4 regions of the Allorhizobium sp. DMC15 genome follow, and region 3 is predicted to be linked to each of the others. Evidence: riboswitches for the same ligand, from Rfam matches in the RefSeq annotation. Region 3 holds a riboswitch; each other region holds the start of a gene.
The links. Region 3 has a riboswitch for cobalamin ahead of bluB (5,6-dimethylbenzimidazole synthase). Riboswitches for the same ligand answer to the same signal wherever they lie in the genome.
Positions count from the first base shown of each region.

Region 1: another riboswitch for cobalamin. It lies ahead of ACT53S_RS04555 (aromatic ring-hydroxylating oxygenase subunit alpha); the one in region 3 lies ahead of bluB (5,6-dimethylbenzimidazole synthase).
Region 2: another riboswitch for cobalamin. It lies ahead of cobU (bifunctional adenosylcobinamide kinase/adenosylcobinamide-phosphate guanylyltransferase); the one in region 3 lies ahead of bluB (5,6-dimethylbenzimidazole synthase).
Region 4: another riboswitch for cobalamin. It lies ahead of ACT53S_RS00390 (ABC transporter ATP-binding protein); the one in region 3 lies ahead of bluB (5,6-dimethylbenzimidazole synthase).

Region 1 covers NZ_JBQUZB010000001.1:943,353-947,797, reverse strand. Annotated here, with positions in the region: gene ACT53S_RS04565 (BA14K family protein) at 1-24, opposite strand, end outside; gene ACT53S_RS04560 (hybrid-cluster NAD(P)-dependent oxidoreductase) at 250-1,335, opposite strand; gene ACT53S_RS04555 (aromatic ring-hydroxylating oxygenase subunit alpha) at 1,338-2,582, opposite strand; cobalamin riboswitch at 2,684-2,886, opposite strand; gene ACT53S_RS04550 (DUF6656 family protein) at 3,190-3,792, shown strand; gene ACT53S_RS04545 (GGDEF domain-containing protein) at 3,808-4,445, opposite strand, start outside.
Region 2 covers NZ_JBQUZB010000003.1:152,710-157,154, forward strand. Annotated here, with positions in the region: gene ACT53S_RS14990 (ATP12 family chaperone protein) at 1-663, shown strand, start outside; gene ACT53S_RS14995 (hypothetical protein) at 723-1,544, shown strand; cobalamin riboswitch at 1,620-1,987, shown strand; gene cobU (bifunctional adenosylcobinamide kinase/adenosylcobinamide-phosphate guanylyltransferase) at 2,175-2,705, shown strand; gene cobW (cobalamin biosynthesis protein CobW) at 2,709-3,785, shown strand; gene cobN (cobaltochelatase subunit CobN) at 3,789-4,445, shown strand, end outside.
Region 3 covers NZ_JBQUZB010000003.1:621,593-626,037, forward strand. Annotated here, with positions in the region: gene ACT53S_RS17300 (acyl-homoserine-lactone synthase) at 1-601, shown strand, start outside; gene ACT53S_RS17305 (DUF2865 domain-containing protein) at 734-1,804, shown strand; gene bluB (5,6-dimethylbenzimidazole synthase) at 1,811-2,515, opposite strand; cobalamin riboswitch at 2,557-2,746, opposite strand; gene ACT53S_RS17315 (TolB family protein) at 2,785-3,621, opposite strand; gene ACT53S_RS17320 (NAD+ synthase) at 3,651-4,445, opposite strand, start outside.
Region 4 covers NZ_JBQUZB010000001.1:85,577-90,021, reverse strand. Annotated here, with positions in the region: gene ACT53S_RS00395 (ABC transporter substrate-binding protein) at 1-614, opposite strand, end outside; gene ACT53S_RS00390 (ABC transporter ATP-binding protein) at 631-1,425, opposite strand; cobalamin riboswitch at 1,621-1,852, opposite strand; gene ACT53S_RS00385 (NAD(P)/FAD-dependent oxidoreductase) at 1,977-3,248, opposite strand; gene ACT53S_RS00380 (hypothetical protein) at 3,371-3,580, shown strand; gene ACT53S_RS00375 (hypothetical protein) at 3,860-4,039, opposite strand; gene ACT53S_RS00370 (sugar-binding transcriptional regulator) at 4,175-4,445, shown strand, end outside.

The DNA of each region.
Region 1 (4,445 bases), on a different contig from region 3:
GGTGAAAGCAGAAACAAGCTTCATGCACGTTACCCCCTCGGCTTGGCCTCCGCGCTAAAACTTCGGCCATCCTGGCCGACATAAGACCGGACCCTGGGTCACGGGCGAAGGCTTCATCAGAGGATGCTAATCGTGAGACATGCGACCGGCAAGAGGCGCGGCTCGTGTCATCTCACCCGAAACAGCGAGAGGGCGAACCCTGTCCGGCATCGCCCTCCCCGTATCCGCAATTGATGGATCCGTCCTGGCTTACGCTTCGATCTCGATATCGCCCTTGGGCCGTGAACAGCAGGCGAGGATATAGCCCTCATCGATCTCGTCATCGAGAATGCCGCCATTGTGGTCCATCTCGACCTCGCCCGAGATCTTCATGACCTTGCAGGTGCCGCAGAGGCCGGATTCGCAGGCCGCACCGATGCGCACGCCGGCCGCACGGGCGGCCTGTAGCACGGTATGGCCGGGGGCGCAGAGCCCGTCCTTGCCGGACATGGCGAACTTGACCTTGGTCGGCTGCTCGCCATCGGCATGATCGGCGACCACCACGAGCGGCTCCGGCTTGACCGGCTGGAAGGCTTCCTCGTGATAATTCTTCATGTCGAAGCCGGCGCCTTCGAGGGCCTCGCGCACGGTTGCCATGAAGGGCGCCGGGCCGCAGCAGAAGACGGTCCGTTCCAGGAAGTCAGGTGCCAGAAGGGCGATCTTCGCCTTGTCGATGCGACCCTTCAGGCCTGACCAGAGCTGGCCGCGCGACACCTGCTCGACGATGAAGCCCAGCGTCAGATGCGGCATTTCGCGGGCCTTGGCCTCAAGCTCCCAACGGAAGATGATGTCGTCAGGCGAGCGCGCGCAGTTGAGGAAGGTGATGTCGCTGTCGGGTGCCCGGTCACTCATGTCACGGGTCATCGACATCATTGGCGTGATGCCGGAGCCGGCCGAGACGAAGAGGTATTTCTTGGCCGGATGGCGGGCATAGGAAAAGTCGCCGAGCGGGCCGAAAGCCTTCAGCGCCATGCCCGGCTTCAGGTTGTCGAACATCCAGCGGGTGCCGATGCTTTCGGCCTGAGCCTTCACCGTGACCGCGACCGTATAAGGGCGCGAGGGGCTGGAAGAGAGCGTGTATGTGCGCATGACCGGCTCGGGAGAGACCGGGATCTCCAGCGTGACGAACTGGCCGGGCTGGTAACGAAACCAGAGGTTCGGCTTGTTCGGCTTGAAGGTGAAGGTCATCACGTCGGGTGCTTCCGGCGTGACGGCAACGCATTCGAGCAGATGCTCCCGGTCGGACCAGGGATGCATCTCGTCGACGTGACGGTATGGGTTGACCGCGATGTTCATCTTTATGCCACCGCCGAGAGGCGGGCCTTGTCGCCCTGCAGACGCTCAATCATGAAGTTCGAATACCATTCGACAAACTGCATGACGCCGCCCTCGTGATCGACCGAATAGGGGCCCGGTTCATAGGCCGGCGAGCGGATACCGAAGGCGTTTTCCTCGACGATCGAGCGGTCCTGGTCATTGGTCATGGTCCAGACATGGGTGAGCTCTTCGAGGTCGTAGTCGACGCCTTCGACGGCATCCTTGTTGACCAGCCAGGTGGTGGTGACGGCGGTTTCCTCCGCCGAGATCGGCAGGACGCGGAAGGAGATCGCGTGATCGCCGAGGATATGGTTCCAGGTCGTCGGATAGTGGAAGAGCAGCATGGTACCGATGTGGCTGATCGGCACGTCGGCGGAGAGCGGCTTCTTGACGGCGCGCTTGCCGGACATGGTGTAGCTTTCGGCGTCCTGGATCAGCGGCATGCGGGCAGTACGGAACTGGCCCGAAGGGTCCATCTTGAACTCGGACGGCAGGCCAGCGGCTTCGCAGCGCTGCCAGTGTTCGGCAATAAACGGATCGTCGCCGGCGCCCTGGACGCCGGTTGCGGTCGGGGCTTCCGGATAGGTGCGGCAGAGTTCTGGGTGGTTGCCCGCACAGTGGTAGCATTCACGGTTGTTTTCCCAGACGAGCTTCCAGTTACCCTTCTCGATGATCGTCGTCTTGTGGGCGACCTTGGCCTCCCACAGCCGATGCGGCGCCATGTAAGGCTCGATCGAAGCGCGAACGGGGGCGAAATCCGGGGCTTCGTTGGCCAGGCAGATGAAGATGTAGCCGGCGACGCTTTCGCAATGGACCGTCTTCAGGCCGAAGTCGGCCTTGTCGAAGTTCTCGCCCATCTGACGGGCAAAGACCAGCGAACCATCGAGATCATAGGTCCACTGGTGATAGGGACAGACGAGCTTGGCGGAGGCGCCTTTGTCCTGGGTGCAAACGCGGTGGCCGCGGTGGCGGCAGGTGTTGTGGAAAGCGCGGATGACCTGATCCTTGCCGCGCACGATCACGACCGGATAATCGCCGACCTGAACGGTGAAGTAGTTGCCGGCGCGCGGGATCTCGCAGTCGTGGCCCATGAACAGCCAGTCGCGATACCAGATCGTCTCCATGTCGAGTTTGAAGTAATCCTGGTCGATGTAAAAGGGCTGTTCAAGGCTGAAGCCTTCGCGGCGGTTCTTCAACTGGCGCAATGCCGTGGTCTGCAGGTCCATGTCGTCCTCGTTATCCTATATCGGCGGATGAGGAGCGCAGCAGGGAACCGCCCCTTGGGATGGGCAGAACACGGCTATCCCCGGCCGCCCGCCGCGACCTTGATTGTTCGTTTCCCGAGGCTGGTTTCCGGGCTCTGGAGTGGCCCATTCGCGGACCGCGCCGGCGCCTTCCCAGGGTCTCCCCCAGTGGCTTTGTGCCGAAGCGCATTCTCCACCACCGTTGCGGGGGCAGCGCCGGATTTCGACCGGCTTCCCGATTTCCCACCCTCCCTAGCAGGGCGGCACCTCGAGCTTGTTATCATCTAAACACAGTCGACCGGGGGGCGCTGCACTGCGAAACGACACGGCCGAAATCGTTTGCGACATGCCACAGGATCTGAAAACGCGGAGAGAAAACAGAGATTCCCCTTATATTTCCGGAAACTGCAGCAACAGGATGAATTTCTTCGTTTCAACCATGGCGCAAACGGGCAATCGAAGGACGATCCAAAGATTTGCGCTGCGGCAAGCCTCGCGAAACCTCGGCGCTGCAGAATACCATCAAATCATGATTAACCATGCTGCGGTAAGCTCAAGATACAAAGCCGGGCACCGTCAGAGCGTCACCATGCAGAAACTGAGATACTTCGCGGCATCCAAGACCGACAAGACTGCGGCTCCAGTCAAGGCGGCGCATACCGAATTCCTGCGAACCGGACGCATTTCGCGCCATCGCGACGACTGGGTGCCTGAGCAGCGGCGCTATCTCACCTATGAGGAAGTGGCGGAGCGAACCGGCAAGCGGCTGGAAGCGGCAGCGGACACGACGCATACCAGGATCAATTCCTTCCACCGGTCCATTCAGTTTCCGAAAATCATCTTTCACCGCACGCTGACCGACAGTCCGCATCTGGGCTACTGTCACGTGACGGCCGCGCGGACGAATTTCGCCCAATATGCCGATGTGCGCTGGGCCTTCTATATCGCCAATTTCTTTGCGGAGATCGGCGAGAGCGAAACATTCTTCGAACGCATCCGGCAGAATTATTCCCGGATGTATTTCGCCGTCGCGGTGAAGCCTGAAGCAGAGACAAAGGCCATGGCGATCGACCGCTCGATCCGTGAGAACGGCCTGCTGTTCCGGACCCATGATCCCAAAGAAGCCCTGCGCAATGTGCTGATGCTCGGGGCGCGCGATGCAGAGCTTCGCAAGATCATCGCGAAGCTCTGAACCAATCCGTCAGAATCAGGCGCCGAAGCCGCCAACCGGCTTCTTTTTGTAGAGCAGCCAGTCCTTCGAGACGTAATCCGACGCACCATAGACCGTAACGGTGTCGCCGCCCGCTGCCTTGGACGTTGCGAGCGCCTTCTCAGCGAAGTTGGTGAAGTCGAAGGCGTTCGGAGCCTGCTCCGAGAAGCAGATGCCGAAGGACATGGAAAGCTGGCCCAGGCTGCGTCCACCGTTCGAGCCAACAAGGGCGCTCGCCTTCAGCTTGCCGCGCACGAGGTCGACGACTCGGCTGATCTCATCCTGATCCGACGTGTAGAGCAGAAGACCGAAACGGCCGCCATCAAACCGGCAGGCGAGATCGCCACCGCCGGAGACGGCTTCCAGAACCTTGCCGACCTGCATCAACAGGCGCTCGGCGACGGTCGGGCCCATCTGTTCCTGAATGCGGGCATAATCGTCGATTTCGCCGACAGCGACGCCGCAGAGAACCGGCATTTCCGGATTGGAATAGATCTTGGCGACGGCCTTGTTGAAGGCGCGGCGGCTGGCCAGTCCGGTCATCGGATCGACGAATTTCGCCGCTTCGGCTTCCTCCGCCTCGCGCTGGAGGTCTGCCAAAGCCGCCGTCTTGTCGACCACGGCGCGGACGACGT
Region 2 (4,445 bases), 470 kb from region 3:
GACGGTTTCTCCATTCTGCTCGACGGCAAGCCGGTGAAGACGCCGGCGAAGAAGACGCTGACGCTTCCGACCCGCGAAGCTGCCGATCTCGTCGTCGCCGAATGGGCGGCGCAGGGCGAGTTCATCGATCCAGCCACCATGCCGATCACCAAACTCGCGAACACGGCAATCGATGCTGTCGCAAACAGTCTGGACGAGGTCTTTGACGAGATTGTCCGCTTCGCCGGCAGCGATCTTCTCTGCTACCGCGCCGATGCGCCGAAGGAGTTGGTCGAACGCCAGGCGAAGAACTGGGATCCGGTGCTGGCCTGGATCGCCACCGCGCATCAGGCGCGCTTGATCCTCGTTGAGGGCGTGATGCATCAGGAGCAGCCAGCAGCCGCGATCGCGGCCTATGCGAAGGCGCTTGAAGCCTACCGCGATGCGTTCCGGATTTCCTGCCTTAACGTTGTGACCACGCTGACCGGCTCCGCCGTGCTCGCGCTTGCCTTCGCCGAGGGCGCCTTCGACCTCGACACGGTCTGGACGCTTGCCCATGTCGACGAAGACTGGACCAGCGAGCACTGGGGAACGGACGAAGAGGCCGAAGCCCGGCGCGAGGCGCGCTACGGCGAATATGCTGCCGCAGCCGCGCTGTTTGCGGCGCTTGACCCCGCGAGTTAACTCGGCACTAACCATAAATGACGGATGCTCTGGCGGACAGAATCACCGCCGGAGTCGTCATGTCAGCTCGCAGTCTGCGCACCGCAATCGCGTTCGGGCTCGTCCTGTGCCTGGCATCCTGTGCGAGCATCCAGGCCCGAATGTTTCCGAAACATCTCGTCTATTATGTCCGGAACGTCACGGTTATCGCCGATGCCCGCATGCCTCTGGATCTGATCTCGGGCGTCGACGCCCGGGTCTCGGCCGCAATTGCCGCTACGCAGCCCCCGCCGGGCGCGGAACGCGTCGTTCTCATGGTGAAGATCGACCGGCTCGATCACGGCGAGGGGGCAAGGCGGCGCATGGAACGGGCGCATTTCACGGTGACCGTGACCTCCGTCGAAACGGGAGAGCCGGTGGCGGAAGGAAAATACGTCGTCAATGCCTCGACCGACGATCCCCGGTTTGCCCGAGGGGCCCTGGCCGAAGAGATCGCATCGCGGATCCGATCCGATTTTTCTCTTGTCCATCCGACCGTTCGTATCGTGCCGGCTCCGAGGATGACCTCGACCAGGCTGAAGAGTGACCCGGAGGTTGCAATCGGACCCACGCCACGCGTTGCGCCAATCGCCAGTGCCACGCCGAAGGTCATGCCACCCGCGCCTCAAGCCGCTCCGGCAAGTGCGCCGACACCTCCCAAGCCTGCGCCGGTCGAAATGGTGGCTCCGCCTGTGCTCCCGGTTACCTCTGGGGATAAATCTGCCTATCCTTACCAGCCGGCACGTCCGGTGGCCCAGATGAAACCTGAAACGACTGTGGATCAGGGCGCGCGTGGGGCGATTCGCCTTGGCGGTGGGTGTGATCCGGCTGCCTCGGAAGACTGCCTCACTATAAAACCCTGAGCATCGGCAAGGGCGCCTTGCCGCTTGTGTGCGGTCCGGCGCCGCTCCTGTGATTGACTTGGCTGAGGCCCGGGCTTAATCCTTCTGGCGGATGGTTTCCGGGCGGCAGACACGTCGGCCGGAGAGCAAAAGGGAATGCGAAGGCCTGGACCCATGCCGGGCAAGCCGAACGCAGCCGACCCCGCGACTGTATTGCAGCGAGGGTCTTCCATCCTGCCTGCGGAGATTGATGGCGACGGATCGCATGGTGCGGTCGGCTGGCGATTGAAACGGGTGGGAAAAGCCACTGGAGTGGCGATATGAACAGCCGGGGCAGGACGCCTCTTTTTCTACGAATCGTCCGCCTCTCATATCGCGACACATTCCGGGAAGGCGAGGAAGAACCGCCGGCCTTTGTGCCAAGACCTGCGAGCCAGGAGACCTGCCATCCGTGACGGGCATAGGGCCCACCTGGGGAGAAATCCCCGTTGCCAACACGGAGGTTGTCTTGGCGACGTTTCGCATCCGCGGGGTCTTGTTGACCCGCCGATGGCGGTCCGTCTTTTCGGGCCGCGCATCGTTTTATGGTTCGCGCATGCTAGGAGCATGCGCCTTTGACCGCGTCCGCGCGGCCGAAGGTCATGGCACGCCATGACCGCTTCCCATTCCCGATCCATCCTGGTTCTCGGTGGCGCGCGCTCTGGCAAATCTCGTGTTGCCGAAGGTATGGCGCGAGAGACGGGTCTCGACCGTTTTTATCTGGCGACGGGCCGCGCCTGGGACGACGAGATGCGCGCCCGCATCGAGACCCATAAGGCCGACCGAGCCGATGACGGCTGGACGACGCATGAGGAGCCGCTCGATCTCGTCGGCGCGCTGAAGGCGCTCGACCAGCCCGAACGCGTCATCCTCGTCGACTGCCTGACCCTCTGGGTCACCAATCTGATGATGGAAGAGGGCCGTGACGTCGACGCCGAAGGCGCCGCACTCGGCGCCAGTCTTGGGGAACTCCAGGCCACCGTCATCTTCGTTTCCAATGAAGTCGGCCTCGGCATCGTGCCCGAGAACAAGATGGCCCGCGCCTTCCGCGACCATGCCGGCCGTCTCCACCAAGCCATCGCCGCCGAAGCGGCAGACGTTTATTTCGTTGCGGCTGGACTGCCGCTGAAAATGAAGGGTTGAACCATGTTGCAGCAAAAAATCCCCGCCACCGTCATCACCGGCTTTCTCGGGGCGGGCAAGACCACCATCATCCGCAACATGCTGACCAATGCCGGCGGCAAGAAGATCGCGCTGATCATCAACGAATTCGGCGATCTCGGCGTCGATGGCGACGTGCTGAAGGGCTGCGGCGCAGAGAACTGCACTGAGGACGACATCATCGAACTCACCAATGGCTGCATCTGCTGCACGGTGGCCGACGACTTCGTGCCGACGATGCAGAAGCTGCTCGACCGCGGCGTGAAGCCTGACCACATCGTCATCGAAACCTCGGGTCTCGCCTTGCCGCAGCCGCTGGTCGCCGCCTTCAACTGGCCCGACATCCGCACCCGCGTGACCGTCGATGGTGTCGTGACCGTGGTCGACAGCGCCGCCGTTGCTGCCGGTCGTTTCGCTGATGACCATGATGCCGTCGCCGCCCAGCGCGCCGAGGATGACAGCCTCGATCACGAGAGCCCGATCGAGGAACTGTTCGAGGACCAGCTGACCTGCGCCGACCTCATCGTGCTCAACAAGACCGACCTGCTCGACGCAGCCGGTATCGCCGCCGTACGCGCCGAGGTGACCGGTCGGACTACCCGCAAGCCTTCTATGATCGAGGCGAAGAATGGCGAAGTGCCGTCGCTCGTCCTGCTCGGGATCGGCGCCAGCACCGAAGACGACATCGAAAACCGCAAGTCGCATCACGAGCTGGAGCATGAGGCGCTGCATGCCTCGGGCGAAGACCACGACCATCATCACGACCACGACGAGTTCGAAAGTTTCGTCCTGAAGCTCGGCGCGATCAAGGATCCCGCAGACTTCATCGACCGCCTGAAGCCGGTCATCGAAAAGCACGACATCCTGCGCCTGAAGGGCTTCATCGACGTGCCGGGCAAGCCGATGCGCCTTGTCATCCAGGCCGTCGGCACCCGCATCGACACCTATTTCGATCGTCCCTGGACGTCGGCTGAAAAGCGCGAGACGCGGCTTGTGGTGATCGGCCTGCATGAGTGGGATTTCGGGTCTGTCGTCGAGGACGTCCAGGCGGCGGCTGTCTGATCCATGCACCTGCTTCTCGCCCAGAAGGGATCGATCAGCGACGGCGACGAGGCGATCGATCTTGGCCAGACGCCGGGGGACGTGCTGTTTCTCTCGGCGGCCGACACGGAGCTGGCTGCGATCGCAGCCGCCGTGGAGGCGAGGGGCACAGATGCGCTGCGCTGGCGACTGGCCAGCCTGATGACGCTGAAGCACCCCATGTCGGTCGATACCTATATCGAGCGCACGGCGCGTCATGCGCGGCTGATCGTGGTCAGGGCGCTGGGCGGGGCGAGCTACTTCCACTATGCGCTGGAAGCGCTGCATGCCTCAGCCCGTCGCAGCGGCGCTGTCATCGTCGTGCTACCCGGCGACGACAAGCCGGACGAGGGGCTTTCTCCATTCCAGGCCTGTGCGGACGACGACCGCCAGGCGCTCTGGACCTATCTGACCGAGGGCGGAGCTGGAAATGCCGGGGCCTTCGTCGCCTATGCCGAGGCCATGCTGCGCGGGGAGGAACGTCCGGACCCGGCGCGTCCATTGCTGAAGGCCGGCATCTGGTGGCCGGGCAGGGGTCTGATCGGGGTCGAGGAGTGGGAGAAGCTGGCGTTTCCCAGAAGGGCGGACGAGGGGCAAACGGTACCACGCGGTCTCTCACCCCTTGTGGGGGAGATGGCAGGC
Region 3 (4,445 bases):
CGCCGATATCGACGCCATGCATCGGTTGCGTAAGCGTGTCTTCCATGACCTGCTCGGCTGGGACGTGCAGGTGCGCGACGCCTGGGAAATCGACAACTATGACCGCGCGAACCCGCTCTACGTCCTGTCCTACGGTGAAAGCGGGGCGCTGCGCGGGGCTCTGCGGCTGCTTCCCACGCTTGGTCCGAACATGCTCGACGACACCTTCCCCCAACTGCTAGGGCCGGGCCCCGAAATACGCAGCGCCGCGATCTGGGAATCGAGCCGCTTCTGCATCGATCCGGAAATCTCCCAGGATCGCGCTAGCAACCAGGTGACGATTGCTGCAGCAGAGCTCATGTGCGGTGTCGGCGAACTTGGACTTGCCTCGGGTCTCAGCCACATCGTCACGGTCACGGATGTCTTCCTCGAGCGGATGTTCAAGCGCATGGGTTGCCCCGGCGAACGCATCGCCGACCCCCAGCGCATCGGAACGGTCCAGGCGGTGGCTGTCTCCTGGGAGGTTAGCCACGATCTGCTCAATCGGATGAAAGCCGTTGCCGCGATCGATGGCACCGTCTTGGAGCAACCGATGACGCTGGCTTCCGCGCGCGCTGCATGACGCACGGGGAGCGGTTGCCTTGCCAGGCCGCAGCCGCTCTCTCACCCGTCATTTTACTTTGGCGCCAACTGCCTTATGGTGTCTCCGGAAACACAAAACCGTTGTGTACCGCCAGGCACCCCGGTCGGAGCCATGAAACCACTGACCAGACTGCTCGCCCCCCTGATGGCCATCGCCTGCCTTGCAGCCACCCTGCAGGACGCCAGAGCCACGTCGCTGGCATGCGAGAGGCTGCGAGAACGACTTGTTTCGGCGCGGTCCACGGTCTCGTCCGATGACATCAACCGCTATGCCGGAGCCATTGCGCAGCAAAATCTCGAACTGCGCAAAGCTCGGCAGGACCAGCGGCGGCTGCGCTGCCTCACCTCGTCGATCACTACGATCCGCGCCGATGGCGGCAGTGACTGTGGCGATCTCGCCAAGGCACTTGAACGCATGGAGCGCAACAGGGAGATCCTGACCAGCAAGCTCGTCGAGCTGCGCGAGGGACTGGGCGAAGCTGAAACGGCGCGGCTTGAGCAGGCGCTCGCCGATCATGGCTGCGATAGCGGAAGCACCGTCGTCTCTGCGCCTGAAGAGCCCGAACGAGTTCCATATCTCGACACGCTGGCTGAACCCTATCGACCGGATCGCGCAGCTGAAGCGGCCCTCTCCTTCCGACCGTCGATCGGCATGCTGCCGACCGGCGATGTCCGCACACTCTGCGTGCGAACCTGCGACGGTGGCTTTTTCCCGATTTCCTCACGCACGTCCGCCATCAACTTTGCCCGGGACGCCGCGCAATGCCAGCAGATGTGTCCCGGTGTCGAAACCGAACTCTTCTTCCATTCGGCCAGTTCCGGCGAAACCTCCGACATGGTATCCGCCGCGACCGGACAGCCCTATCGCGACATGCCCAATGCCTTCGTCTATCGCACACGCCGGCCGGCGGAGGATCCGCAATGCCAGTGCGATTTCGGACGTTACCACCAGAGGATGACCCCGCGCCCGGCCGTGCCGGACTATCAGTCGTCAATCCTTACCGTGAAGCCGCAAGACGCGCCGGCAGCCCGGGTCGACGCAGTGATCCCCGCGCCAGTACGAGAGCTCGACGCGGCAGCGCTCAACGTCCGTCGTGTCGGCCCGGTCTTCCTGCCTCCGCAAACCGGCAGCATCGACCTGACGAAGCCCGCAGCTCCCGGTCCGCAGCCTTTGCAGGAATAGCGTTTCTTACGTAAGTTCGTCGGAGCCCGCGCACGCCGGCCATTGCTCCTCGAAGATCAGATCGTCGAGGGCGAGGCGCCTTCGCCACCCCTTCACCTCCAGCTCGGGCCGATCGTAGAGTTCCGCGACGTAACCAAGACAAAGATAGCCAATGATCTCGACGCGCTCCGGAATGCCGAGGATCTCTTTGGCGTCTGCCTCGTGAAAGATGCTGACCCAACCGACACCGACCCCTTCGGCACGGGCGGCAAGCCAAAGATTTTGAATGGCGCACACGGTCGAATAGGCATCCATGCGCGGATTGTGGGTCCGACCAAGCACGACGGGCCCGGCCCGATCCGGGTCGCAGGTGATGCAGATGTTGAGAGGCGCCTTGCGGATACCCTCCAGTTTCAGCGCCCGGTACGCGCTGCGACGTTCATCCGGAAACATCGCCTCCGCCTCTTCGTTCGCGCGTCTGAACGCCTGCCAAATCGCCTCTCGCTGAGCTGCACTGCGAATTAGCAGAAAGCTCCAGGGCTGCATGAAGCCCACGGAAGGCGCGGCATGGGCGGCTCCCAACAGGCGGCGCACGAGATCGTCCGGCAGCGGATCGGGAAGGAACTGATCGCGCACATCGCGGCGCGTATGGATGGCGCGGTAGACGGCGTCCTTGTCTGGCTCGGCAAAGGGCGCTGTCCGGACGAGAAACTCGTTCGGTTTGTCGTGCATCGTAATCCCCACAATGCGCAACCACCCGCCGTCCACGCGGGTTCGGTCTATCTCGCCAGGCCGGTCTTCTGACTGAGCATCATCCGCGACGTGCGCCTTCCCGGATTCCTCCAGTGGCTGGGTTTCCCCTGACACGTCACATCCGCCTCACAGCGTTGGGCACGTGCCGGATTTTCACCGGCTTCCCGATTCTCCCGCCTTGCGGCAGGCACCTGACACAGGTGTTCTACTTGACGGAGATTGCGGAGGACAGACCAAAAGCGACAGCGTCACTCAGGCTGGGGGAAATAGCGCACGAAGGCGAAGGCCGTTCCGTCCGGAGCCCAGTTCGGCACATTGATCGATCCCTGCCCGCCGAAGAACTCGATGAGCGTCTCGACATTCCCGCCATCGGCATCCATCAGACGCAGCCGAACCTGCTTGTCACGCGGGTGCCCTGTCACGTCGGCATCATAGGAGAGGAACAGCACCTTCTTCCCATCTGGCGACGGATGCGGGAACCAGTCGCCATAGTCGTCGGAGGTGAGCTGCTGCAGGTCGCTACCATCCGTGCGCATCCGCCAGATCTGCATAGTGCCGGTGCGGCTGGAATTGAAATAGATCCACTGGCCGTCAGTCGAATAGTCGGGACCGTCATTGTGCCCCTCGCCCTGCGTCAGCCGCCGCTCTGGCCCGCCTTTTGTCGGGATCGTGTAGATGTCGAAGACACCGCCGCGATCGCCGCAATAGGCAAGTTCCTTTCCGTCCGGCGACCAGCCATGCCAGTAGGACGGCATCTTGTCAGTGACCTGGCGCGGTTCGTCGTCCCCGTCACCCAACATATAGATGCAGGACTTGCCGAAGAGCGTATGGTCCGAGAAGGCGATCGAGGCACCGTCCGGGGAGATCCCGTGGTCGTTGTTCAGCCGAACAGCAAAACCGGTATCGATCAATTCCGGCTCCGGATCCTCCTCATCGAGCGGCAGGGCATAGAGCAGCCCGTCGCCGTTCACGACGAGGAACTCGCCGTCCCGCGACCAGTTCGGCGCCTCGACGAGGTCTTCCGTCTGCCAGACGACCTCGCATTCGCGGGTGTTGATGTCAAAGATTTCGACGGAACTGCGCATGCTGCTTCCTCTCGCCCGTTCCGGATCACTCAGCGATCACGGAATCGGTTCGTGATCGGATAGCGACGATCGCGTCCGAAATTCTTCTTGGTGATCTTCACGCCCGGTGCCGACTGGCGGCGCTTGTATTCGGCGAGATAGAGCAGGTGCTCGACCCGGTGCACGGTTGCGATGTCGTGACCGCGTGCGACGATCTCGTCGACACCCATTTCCTTCTCGACCAGGCATTCGAGAATGTCGTCGAGAACAGGATAGGGCGGCAGTGAATCCTGGTCGGTCTGGTTCGGCCGAAGCTCCGCAGACGGGGCCTTTGACAGGATGTTGGCAGGGATCACCTCGCCCGAGGGACCGAGTGCACCCGGGGGAACGTTGGCATTGCGCCAGGCCGACAGCGCATAGACCTGCATCTTGTAGAGGTCCTTGATCGGGTTAAAGCCGCCGTTCATGTCGCCGTAGAGCGTCGCATAGCCGACCGACATTTCCGACTTGTTGCCGGTTGTCACCACCATCGAGCCGAACTTGTTGGAGATCGCCATGAGGATCGTGCCGCGCGTGCGGCTCTGCAGGTTCTCCTCGGTGATGCCGCTCTCGGTCCCCTCAAACATGTCCGAGAGCGACGAAAGGAAGCCCTCGACCGGGTCCTGGATCGGCACGATGTCATAGTGGCAGCCGAGCGCCTTGGCGCAGGCCTCGGCGTCGGCAAAACTTTCCTGCGAGGTATAGCGGTAGGGCAGCATGATCGTGCGCACACGCTCTTCGCCCAGCGCATCGACGGCGATCGCTGCACAGATAGCCGAATCGATACCGCCCGAGAGACCGAGCAC
Region 4 (4,445 bases), on a different contig from region 3:
GAATCGTAGACGAACACGCGAACGGGCTCCTTGATGGTGCCGATGCGCTCCTGGACCTTTGTCAAACCGGTCTTGTAACCGGCGACCAGGGCCTCTGCCCGATCCTCGACGCCGAAAATCGTGCCGAGGTTGAGCAGGTCGACGAACATGTCGTCCATGGTGGGTTTGGCCTTGGCCATGATGTGGCTGCAGGATTCCGTCAGTTCATAGACCTTGATGCCAAAGGGGCTGAGCGTCTCGGGCGTCACTTCGCCGCCGACCTTCATGCCGTAGTTCCAGCCGGCAAAATAGAAATCGGCATCGGCTTCGAGCAGGACCTCCTTGCTCGGATATTTGGGAGAAAGCTCGGGCAGTTCCTTCACACCTTCGCGCAGGCTCTCATCCAGCGTCTTCCAGCCAGAGATGCCGGTATAACCGACCATGCGGTCCTGCAGTTTCAGGGCCAGCATCATTTCGGTGAGATTGACGTCATTGGAGACTGCGCGTTTGGGGGCCTCCTCGAACGTGACATCGCGGTTGCAGCTCTTCACCGTGACAGGAAAGGCGCCGGCTGCCGAAGCGGCGAGGACAGCGATGAGGAATGTGGCGGCGGAGGACAGGCGGAACGAGACCATCTTGGTTCTTTCGAAATCAGGAGTTGGCAAGGGAGAATGAAAAGCGCGAGGAGCCGGCACTCGCCATATGCTGGCGTTCGGCGAGAACGCCGAAGGTGCCGGAAATGGCATGGTCGGTCAGGACCTCGTCGGGGTGGCCGAAGGCCGTCATGCGGCCCGACTGCATCAGCGCGACATGGGTGGCGAAATCGGCTGCGAGATTGATGTCGTGCAAGGTGGTGACGATTGTCAGCCGCAAGGTGGCCAGTAGGGCCAGGATCTCCAGCTGATGACGGATATCGAGATGGTTGGTCGGCTCGTCGAGGATGATGACCTCCGGATTTTGCGCGAGCGCGCGCGCCACGAGAACGCGCTGCTTCTCACCGCCGGACAGCGTGGAGAACTGACGGGACGCAAGGGAGAGCAGATCCAGATGTTCCAGTGCATGGCGGGCTTCGTCGCGGTCCTGCGCAGTCCAGCCGGTCAAGCCTTCCCGCCAGGGTACGCGTCCCATCAAGACGACGTCCTGGACGGTGAAGGGAAAATCGGCCGGCATTTCCTGCAACACGACGGCAACCCGGCGGGCAACCTGACGGGGCGTCAGATCGGCGATGTCCTGGCCATCGACTTCTACCCTGCCCTCAAGCGGCGTCACACCGCGATAGAGGCAACGCAGAAGTGTCGTCTTGCCGGCGCCGTTCGGGCCTACAATGGCGAGGCGATCCCCGCCCCCGATCGAAAAGGAGACGTTGCGCACAAGAAACTGCGAGGTTCTGGGTCCCCAACCGAGGTCAACTGCCCTGACGGATATGCCCCTGGTATCACAACTCATCGTCCAACCCTCCCCAAGAGAAAGGCAGCGGTCACGCCGTGTATTCCAGCAGGCCTGCTGAAACTATCGCTGATGATGTCCGGCAAGTCTTTCCTCCGCAGGACTTCTCCGGAGGCAAAATGGCAACCATGAAGCCGCGCGAAAGACGCGGTCTGCAAGCCAGTTCGTATCCATCGGAACACCCCGTCCGCTACGTTTCTCACTCATCTGACGGCAGGTCTCCTGGCTTGCGAATATCTGTCGTCCATCTGCCTTCCCACGATCGCTCGCAGTGGCCCGACGCTTTCGCGCCGCGAGAATGGACGGCAATCCGCTTACAGTTGCGGGGGCAGCCACGGTCTTGGTCCCTACAGGGTCTTCCGCACCGTGTTCCCTATTAATCCCCTCGGAGTCATCCGGTGGGGGAACCGTCGCCTCCTGCATAGAGCCTCCGCGACAGACTGGTCAAGCATGTCCTGCGTCAATTGTTCGATATGTAATAACATTACATTCGTCAACCGATTTTGATCGCGGAAGCGGAATTTTCGTCAGGCCATCGAATTGTTGGTCTTTCAAGGCACGGACCGCAGGCGATCTGCTGCGTGCTCATCGATCAACCGTGCGCCGCGCTGCCGCGTTGCGTAGCGCCAGACCCACTGGATGCTGACCAACAGCCGCTTCTCGAAGTTGACGAGCAGCCAGACATGAACGATCGCCCAAAGGAACCAGGCAAGGCGCCCCTTCAAATGCCATCGGCCGAAATCGAATATTGCGGCGTTGCGGCCGATGACTGCGGTATTGCCCCGGTTGCGAAAGGCGAACGGTCCCGGGGTTCTGCCGGACAAGAGTTCCGCGCGCAGCGCCTTCCCCAGATAGGTGCCCTGCTGCTTGGCCACTTGGGCAAGTGCCGGCAGGGGTTTTTCGTCAGCGCCGAGGGTGAGTGCCGTGTCGCCGAGTGCGTAGATGCCCGGCCGGCCGGGCACGGTAAGATCGGCATTGACCGGGATACGGCCCGCAGCGCCGGGTTCGACGCCGAGCCAACGGGCAGCCGGTGACGCCTTGACGCCGGCGCCCCAGACGATGGAACCAGCGGGGAGCCATTCTCCCGCGATACGAATGCGTGTCGCCTCTATCTCTTCCACTGCGGATTTCACACGGATTTCGACGCCGATCCGGGTCAGATAGTTCGCGGCATAATCGGCCAGATCCTCCGGAAAGCCCGCCAGAATCCTGGGCCCCGCCTCGACCAGCAGAACGCGAAACTGGTCGTGAGCGAGGCTGTCGAAGTCATTGGCGATCATGAAGGTGCCGAGTTCCGAGATCGCTCCTGCCATCTCCACGCCTGTCGGGCCGCCACCCACGACCACGCTCGTGAGAAGCCTGCGCTTCTCGCTCTCGTCCGTGCTGCGTTCGGCCCGTTCGAAGGCGAGCAGAAGGCGGTGGCGGATCTGGCGGGCCTCGTGCACCGATTTGAGGCCGGGCGCGTGCTTGTGCCAGTCGGGATGACCAAAGTAATTGTATTCTGATCCCGTCGCGATGACGAGGCGGTCATAGGAAATGCGGGCGCCGTCGGCGAGCAGCGCCTGCTTTGCCTCCACGTCTATCCCGGAGACTTCGCCCATCAGCACGCGGATGTTGTCATAACGCGCAAGGGTGCGACGAATCGGTTCTGAAACGTCGGCGGGTGAGAGGGCGGCGGTTGCGACCTGGTAGAGCAGCGGCTGGAACAGATTGTGGTTGCGGCGGTCGATGACGGTAACCCTGACATCACTGTTGCCGAGCGCTTTTGCGCAGGCCAGGCCGCCGAAACCCGCACCGATGATGACCACGTGTGGCTTCGTCATCCTTTTTCTCCCATGCCTCGCGTTGAAGTCCATCCGACAAACAGAAGCCGCCGGCGAATGTTCCGGGGGAACCGTCGCATGAAACTGCGGTTGGAAGGGAGATGAAAACGCAGGAGATCAAAATGGGTATGAACGGTCCAAAGGACGGCAAAGCAGGAACGACGGACCAGTCCCCGCGCTGGGAAGGGCCACAGGAGAACCGGCCACGCGGCTATCTGCCGGCAGAAGACAACCCCGACATCGACCGCGATGCCAAAGGCGAAAACCTGTCGGACCCGGTCAAACGGAACCTGGGCGATGCAATGAAGACATCGGACGACGACGCACAGTGAGCCTAGCGCCGAACTCGAAGAGGGCGCGGGGTCAGACAGTTCTTGCAGAGAGAGGAACACACGCGCGCACATGATTGCGCTTGGTGCCAACCAGTACCGATCGCAGTCCGTCAAAAACCATGTTCCCGCTGTGGAACAATTGGAACTCTGGGCCGTTTGATCGTCAGTATGTTCCCCCAACCTCCCCCGGCAGCCTCAGGGCTCCCACCTCGATCCCGCTTCGGCGGGATCGTTTTTATTTGGGCAAAGAGTGCGATCGATCGTCGCCCGCCACCGGTTTCAAGGATTGCTGATATCGCCGGTCGCGCTTGGCGGTAAGCCGGGAACGGAATCGTGCCGTGTCGGCGCATCGGTTGGGGCCGTTTGGGTGTCATCCTGTAGCAGTTCAGCGGCAAACACCATGACGAGCGCAATCGCCAAGGCGGCCAGTATCGCCACGAGTTGCCATTTCCTGTTCATCTGCTCTCTCCCTGATCGGACACGAGTTCCAACCGGCCAAAAGCTGGGTGGTTCCTGGCGGCTGCTTGCCTCGGCGCCATTTGACAGCGGCTCGCAAACTTGGCAGCACTGTTTCCATCGGGGAGGCGAGGTGTCATGGCGCGGCGCAGTGAAGGACAGACAAGACTGGACGATGCCGCGCGGGCCGGCTGGCTCTACTATGTTTCGGGTCGCACCCAAGATGAAATCGCAGCCCTCATGGGCATCTCACGTCAGAGCGCTCAACGTCTGGTCTCGTTGTCGATCGCGGAACGCCTGATCAAGGTCCGGCTGGATCATCCGATTGCGGCCTGCCTCGAACTGGCGGAAGCGCTGAAGGACCGGTACGGTTTGCGGCAGGTTGAGATCGTTCCCTCCGATCCCGAAT